Regions from separate parts of the Arthrobacter sp. SAFR-023 genome, predicted to be linked through region 2. Evidence: riboswitches for the same ligand, from Rfam matches in the RefSeq annotation. Region 2 holds a riboswitch; the other holds the start of a gene.
What was found. A riboswitch is a leader RNA that binds a small molecule or an ion and turns the genes downstream of it on or off. The one in region 2 is predicted to bind cyclic di-AMP.
Positions count from the first base shown of each region.

Region 1: it holds a riboswitch for cyclic di-AMP, as region 2 does, so the genes downstream of both, ACTHQX_RS17810 (C40 family peptidase) here and ACTHQX_RS09665 (LysM peptidoglycan-binding domain-containing protein) in region 2, are expected to answer to the same signal.

Region 1 is NZ_JBQCMF010000017.1:98,370-102,012, forward strand. It holds gene ACTHQX_RS17805 (NlpC/P60 family protein) at 1-168, opposite strand, end outside; gene ACTHQX_RS17810 (C40 family peptidase) at 271-963, opposite strand; cyclic di-AMP (ydaO/yuaA leader) riboswitch at 1,034-1,205, opposite strand; gene ACTHQX_RS17815 (M23 family metallopeptidase) at 1,342-2,166, opposite strand; cyclic di-AMP (ydaO/yuaA leader) riboswitch at 2,178-2,419, opposite strand; gene ACTHQX_RS17820 (metal-dependent transcriptional regulator) at 2,571-3,266, opposite strand; gene serC (phosphoserine transaminase) at 3,613-3,643, shown strand, end outside.
Region 2 is NZ_JBQCMF010000007.1:134,789-138,431, forward strand. It holds gene ACTHQX_RS09660 (NAD(P)(+) transhydrogenase (Re/Si-specific) subunit beta) at 1-1,103, shown strand, start outside; cyclic di-AMP (ydaO/yuaA leader) riboswitch at 1,253-1,423, shown strand; gene ACTHQX_RS09665 (LysM peptidoglycan-binding domain-containing protein) at 1,428-2,375, shown strand; gene ACTHQX_RS09670 (YybH family protein) at 2,633-3,046, shown strand; gene ACTHQX_RS09675 (purine-cytosine permease family protein) at 3,043-3,643, shown strand, end outside.

The sequences.
Region 1 (3,643 bases), on a different contig from region 2:
GTTGGCGGCGATGCCGCTGGTCAGGACGAGACCGGAAGCAGCAGCGATAACTGCGGCCTGGCGGCCCACACCACCGGCGTTGTCGCCGACGGCCTTGGCAATGACAGCCAGCGAGTTGGTCTTGGTGACCTCGGCGCGGTGGCGTGCAATGGTCGCACGTGTAGTCATTAAGATTTCTCTCTTTCGTGTTCCACGGACCGCGGTAGCAGGACGTGGGTTATCGACGCGCCGGCATCTTGGGGGTAAGCCGGCCCGTCTCGAATCGGATTTTTAGCGAAGGGTGAAGAAGGAGGACGTGCCCGTGGCGGACACCGCATGCAGGAGCGTTCCGTCCGAGGGGTTCAGCGCGCTGATCATCATGCCGTTGCCGACGTAGATGCCCACGTGGGCGCCGCCGTTCTGCATGACCAGGTCGCCGGGAGCAGGCGTGGAGGTGGGCTTCATGGCAGTCCACGCGTTGACGCGGGGAATGCTGATGCCTGCCTGAGCGTAAACCCACTGGGTGAAGCCGGAGCAGTCCCAGCCGCTGGGGGTGGTGCCGCCCCAGACGTAGGGGTTGCCGATGCCGGTGTACGCGATTGCAGCCAGTCCGGACGCTGCGGCGGAGGCCGCACCATCGGTGGACTTGGCAGTGACGGCCTGGGCCGCACCGGCACTCTCGTCGCTGGCCTGGCCTGCATCGCCCGCCTGGCCCTCATCGCTCGACTGCGGAGCAATGATTTCGGCGACCGGGGCAGCCACCGTGGTGACTTCAGGACGCTCGAAAGAGACAGTGGCGGTGGGCGCGGCGGTCACAGCAAGCTGCGCGGCCTGGGATCCGGTCTCCGAGGAGGCGGAAACACCAATGTTGGCGTCGGCTGCGTTGGCAGGCATGCCAACGCTCAGGATGAGCCCTGAAGCAGCTGCGATAACAGCTGCCTGGCGACCTACTGTGCCGGCATTGGCGCTAACCGCCTTGGACACGGAGTCCAATGGGTTCATACGAACCGTTTGCGCGCGGTGGCGCGCGGCATTGTGGCGTGAAGACACGAAGGTAGCCTCTCCCAATGCCTGCGAGGTGAGCTGTCGGATTCGGATGGGAGTGCACCCGGCCGCTCGGCTTCCTGGGAAGCTTTTGCGACTTAACCCCAAGGCCTTCTTGCGAAGACCAAAATTGGTTCCCCCGCCCCTGCCAGACGATGTAATGCGAACGGACCTTGAGCGGTGGCAGAGCTAGGCAATCCACTCAAGAGCGTCAACTTCGGAAAAGTTGACGCGGTTTAGACGGTACAGCAGTTCGGAGCTAATGTCACATTCAGGTCACGGCATGTCACAGGAATGAGAGTGCTCACTCGGCTTGGCTTAGAGCCAGCCGGTGGGATCAACGACTTCCCCGTTGACCATCACCTCGAAGTGGAGGTGGCAGCCGGTGGAGGCGCCGGTGGTCCCGCTCAGGGCAATCGCCTCACCGCGGGTGACCTTTTGGCCAACCTCGACGCTGGAGGACGACAGGTGGTTGTACGTGGTCTCCAAGCCGTTGCCGTGGTCGATGACCACGCGGTTGCCTCCCCCGTATGGGTGCCACCCGGCGAACGTGACCTTGCCGCTGGCCGCAGCAAGCACTTGCGTGCCGCATTGGGCGGCGAAGTCCTGGCCGCGGTGGAACTCACCGGCGCCGCCGGTGATCGGGCTAACCCGGTAGCCGAACGGCGAAGACTTCACGAGCGTGGTCAGCGGCCCGCCCAAGGTGCCCACCGAGGCCGCACGGCTGATGCTGCCGGCAGACTGAGCACTCAGGAGCTGCTTGAGCTTTCCGTCCGGGTCACCGGTGGTGGAGACGGACGTACGGCTGAAGTCGATCTTCGCTGCCGCTTCCGCCGAGACCTTCGGCTGGGCCGGTGAGGCGGCGGACGCGGACGCTCCTCCCTGATGCTCGTCGGCAGCCAGGACGGGGCTGGTGGCGGGGACGGTAACAGTCAGCAGCAGGCCGGTAGCAGCAAGGGCCACTCCAGCCTTTTGCCCAACACCACTGGCCGAAGCGAAATCCGTAACCTGCCGGAACGGACCCCGGCGGCGGCGGCGCGCCTCGCGCTGAGCGTCCCGGGGACGGTCCGCGGCAATGGCCTCCGCAGGGCGCGGCTCAGGAGCGGGACCGGACGCGCGGCGGCGGCCCCGGGCATTCTGCATCGACAAGTACTGCTTCCTCTCTGGATAGCCTGCGAAGTTAGCTGTCGGATTCGGGTCAGAGAGTTCGGACCCGGCCCGCCATAACAAGCCATTCCGGCACAGGGGTATCCCGGGAGGATTCCTTCTGCGGAAGAGACTTGCTGCTGCGGACTTCACCCCAAGGCTGTAGAAACAGCCGGTTGTGGTTCCCCCGCCCCTGCCAGTGGGTGACTCGTGCTACTGATCTGCTGGCAAGGTTCGGCTCCAGATCAGGTAACGCTTTTGCATCGGCGTTGCCGTTTAACTATAGGCGATTAAGAAGCGCAGTAATAATTCCGTTATATTCGCTGTGCAAAAGTGGTAGGTCATCCTACCTGCAGATGTCAGACGGGACGCTGGCGTCAGGCGGAGCTGCGCTTTCGGCGCTAACCCACCCGCACGAACACGTGCGCCGCGACTTCCGGCGGCAGCTCGAGGGCACCCTCGAACCCGGGTACGCGGACAGAAATGTACTCCCCCACACGTTCGAGCGAGACGGCAGCGCCCGGCCGGATCCCGCCTTCATCCAGCTGGACCAGCAGCTCCGGCTCCACCTGGATGGGTTCTGCCAGGCGGCTGACGGTGACCTTGGATTCCGGACCGTAGCCGGCCATGGCATCGAGCAGGTTCACCACGCCGTCGGAGAACGAGCGGGCGGGCTGGCCCCCGAGCGCCGCCAGGCCGGGGATGGGGTTGCCGTACGGCGACTCGGTGGGATGGTCGAGCATTTCGTAGATCCTGCGCTCCACGCGTTCACTCATGACGTGCTCCCACCGGCAGGCCTCGTCATGAACGTAGGCCCAGTCAAGGCCGATGACGTCGGCGAGGAGGCGCTCGGCGAGCCGGTGCTTGCGCATCACCTCGGTGGCGCGCTTCCGGCCCACTTCGGTCAGTTCCAGGTGGCGGTCACCGGAGACGACGACGAGGCCGTCGCGTTCCATCCTGCCGATGGTCTGCGAAACGGTGGGGCCTGAGTGGCGGAGGCGTTCGGCGATGCGTGCCCGAAGCGCCACGATGTTCTCTTCCTCCAGCTCCAGAATGGTGCGAAGGTACATCTCCGTGGTGTCGATCAGATCCGTCATTCAGCTCAGCTCCTCGAGCCCAGTATTTTTGTCCGTCCCACCGTACCGCGGGTCCGCCGCACCGGGATCCGGCAAGCTGCAGCGGCGGTCGCGTAGCCGACGGCGGCGCAGCACCGGCTATCCGCCCGTACGTCCAGTGCTAGCTTAGCCTATTTTGAATTACTCCGGATAATCTGCGCGGTGGGTGGCGGGCCCGTCTCAGTGACTGGACTATGACGGGCGCGTGTTCCCGCCGTATCCGCGCTTCGGGCAGAATAAGGAGGGTCTTCGTGGCGGTCACGGTTGCCTGTCGGCCATCGCCCCGACCCAGCCGAACCGCACTTCCATGCCGAAAATTGGAGCCATTGTGAGCGACACCAGCATCACTATTCCCGCAA
Region 2 (3,643 bases):
CCCTCTTCAACGGCGTGGGCGGCGGCGCCGCTGCCCTCGTGGCGCTGCTGGAACTGCCGCATGCTGAGGACGCCTGGGTGCGCGTCGCCGTCGTGTTCACCCTGCTGGTGGGGGCGGTGTCCTTCGCCGGTTCCGCGGTGACGTTCGCGAAGCTGCAGGAGCTTATGACCACCCGCCCCGTGGTGTTCCCCGGCCTGCCGGTGCTCATGGGCGCGGTGCTGCTCGCCGCCGTCGGCGCTGGCGCCGCCGTTGTGCTGGGCGGCTCGCTCGTCCTGGCGCTGCCCCTCCTGCTGCTGGGCCTGGTGGCAGGCGTGCTGCTGGTGCTGCCGGTGGGCGGCGCCGACGTGCCGATCGTCATCTCGCTGCTCAACGCCTTCACTGGCCTGGCGGTCGCGGCATCCGGCCTGGTGCTGGGCAACGTGCTCCTGGTGGTGGCCGGCACACTGGTGGGGGCGTCCGGCACCATCCTCACCCGGGCGATGGCTGCGGCCATGGGCCGAAGCGTGGCCGGCATCCTGTTCGGCGCGTTCCGGGGAGGTTCGACGGCGGGATCCACCGCTGTGAGCGACCGTCCGGTCCGTTCGTCGAGCCCCGAGGACGTGGCGGTGCTGCTGGGCTACGCGCAGCGCGTGATCATCGTTCCCGGCTACGGGCTGGCCGTCGCGCAGGGACAACACACCGCGGCGGAGCTGGCGCAGGCCCTGGAATCCCGGGGTACCCGCGTGGACTTCGCCATCCACCCCGTGGCGGGGCGCATGCCGGGGCACATGAACGTGCTGCTCGCCGAGGCCAATGTGCCCTACGAATCGCTCAAGGAAATGGGTGAGATCAACTCCGAGTTCCGCACCGCCGACGTGGCGCTGGTGGTGGGCGCGAACGACGTCGTGAACCCCGCCGCCAAGACCACCGCAGGCTCGCCGATCTATGGGATGCCCATCCTTGAGGTGGCGGACGCACGGCAGGTGGTGTTCCTCAAGCGCTCCATGCGGCCCGGGTTCGCGGGAATCGAGAACGACCTCATGTTCGAACCGCAAACCACCCTGCTGTTCGGCGACGCCAAGGAGTCCCTGACGAAGGTGCTGGGCGCGGTGAAGGCCCTGTAGGGGGCAGCATCCGGGGGTTGTCCCGAGCCTTTCCGCCACACCCTCGTTACTCAAATGTGACTTTTGGGGCCTGAGTGCGATAGCCTCGGCCGGTGCCCTGGTTCCGCTCAGGGCATTCCCGGGCAGAATGCCGAGCCCTGCCGCTGACCGGGATCCGTTCGCTATGACCAACAGGCAGGGACGGGGGAACCACCTTTGTACCGGCCTTGCAAGCCAAGGCCTAGGGGTTAAGTCCAGACGCTCCGCCCAGCGGCGGGCAGGACCGGGTGACTCCCATCCGAACCCGACAGCTCACCCCGCAGGCATGGGAGAGGCACATCAACCATGTCACGTAAGTTCACCGCCGCGCGCCATCGCGCCACCCCGACGACGTCCATCGCTTTGCAGGGCCTGCAGTATTCCCTCAGGTCCAACGCTGCCTCGGTTGCCAAGCCGGCGGCCGCCGCCGCCGTCGCTTCAGGGCTCCTCTTCGGCGCCGGAGCACCCGCACACGCAGGTGCCTACGCTCCGGAGACGCCGGACGCCGCCGCTGCTGTCCAGTCCGCAGCTGGCCAGGCGCTGGCAGCACCCACCCAGGCAGTCCCCGCCCCGGCGCAGGCCGCCCCGGCAGTTCCCGCGCCGGCAAGCGGTGGATCCGCTGTTGCCGGCGCATCGCACACCGTGGTGCCCGGCGACACCCTTGGTGCCATCGCAGCACGCCACGGTGTCAGCCTTGATGCACTCCTCGCGGAGAACGGCCTGTCCCTGGCGTCCGTCATTTACCCCGGCGACCAGATCCTCATCCCCGGACCGGGTGCCGTTGCAGCTCCCGCTGTACCTGCGGCCCCGGCAGTGCCTGAGGTTCCTGCCGCTCCGGCAGTTCCCGCGGCTCCAGCACCGGCTGCCCCGGCGCCTGCCAGCATGGGAATCTACAACGCCTCCGCCTCGATTACACCGGCGGCTGCAACCCAGTCAGCCAGTGGCGTGGGTGGAGCCATTGTGGCCTCTGCCCGGGCGCAGCTCGGCGCCACCCAGGACTGCACCATCCTGGTGGAGCAGGCACTGCGCTCTGTCGGTAAGTCCGTCGGCGACCTGGCCCCCGCACAGTTCTACCAGTACGGGACTCCGGTTTCCGCCCCGCAGCCCGGTGACCTGATGATTAGCGCCGGACACGTCGGCGTCTACATCGGCGGCGGCCAGGCCATCAGCAGTGGCATGAATGGCGTCAACGAAACCATCGTGCACCCGGCCTCCTGGCTCACCGGCTCCACCTACGTGCGGGTGAACGCCTAACAGCGCGTGAGCGCCTGACGGGCGACAGCCGAACAGGCAGAACGTTACAACAGCAGCGGCGGGTGCATAGGCACCCGCCGCTGCTGCGTTTGCGGCAGATTCGGTACCGGCAGCAGTCGGCGGCGCGAAACAAAAGTCACTCACAAGCAACAATTGTTGACTAGAAGATACCCGTCCGGTTTACTGGCACCCTGACCGGATGTGAGCTGGGCCACGTCACGGCCGAACTTTGCAAGCAACGCCGAGAGTGAGCTCCCGTGGACCTAATCACCACCGCCGAGGTCGAGTCAGCAGCGCAGAGGCTGATGACCGCCTTCGCGGCCACCGACACTGACCGCTACTTCGACTGTTTCGCGCCCGACGCGTCTTTCGTCTTCCATTCCGAACCGGGCCGCCTGAGTTCGCGCGAGGAATACCGCGCCCTGTGGCAGAACTGGCTCTCGGATGGTTGGCGGGTCGCAGAATGCGCCAGTTCCAATGCGTACATCCAAAACGCCGGCACATGCGCCGTATTCAGCCATGATGTCGAAACCGTCATCGACGTGGCTGGCACAAGAGAGACCCTTCACGAGAGGGAGACCATCATTTTCACCAGGACGGAGTCTGGCAACGTGCTGGCCATACATGAGCACCTTTCTCCGGCGCCGGTTAGCCCGAAGGCAATCTCATGACACAAGATTCAAAAGCCCCTGCCGTGACCGAGGTCGAAAAGCACGGCATCGAACCGATTCCCGCCGCCGACAGGACGGCGAAACCGCTGGACCTGTTCCGCCTGGTGTTTGGCGGCGCGAACACCTTCGCCACGGTGGTCCTGGGATCGTTCCCGATCCTCTTTGGGCTGTCCTTCAAGGACGCGCTGTTGGCCACGGTCCTGGGCGTCGTGGTTGGTGGCCTGATACTTTGCCCGATGGCTGTTTTTGGTCCCACCAACGGAATGAACAATGCTGTTTCCTCGTCCGGGCATCTGGGCGTGCACGGCCGGGTTGTGGGATCCTTCTTGTCACTCCTGACGGCGTTCGCGTTCTTCTCCATCTCTGTGTGGAGTTCGGGGGACGCGCTGGTTGGGGGCGCGAACCGCCTGGTGGGCCTGCCCCAGAACGCGGTGACGCTGAGCCTCGCCTACGGCGTCTTTGCTGTTCTGATCCTGACCGTGTGCATCTATGGGTTCCGTTTCATGCTCTGGGTCAACAAGATCGCGGTGGTGGCTGCGTCCTTGCTGTTCCTGCTCGGCATCGTTGCGTTTGCGGGTGCGTTTGACCCGTCCTACG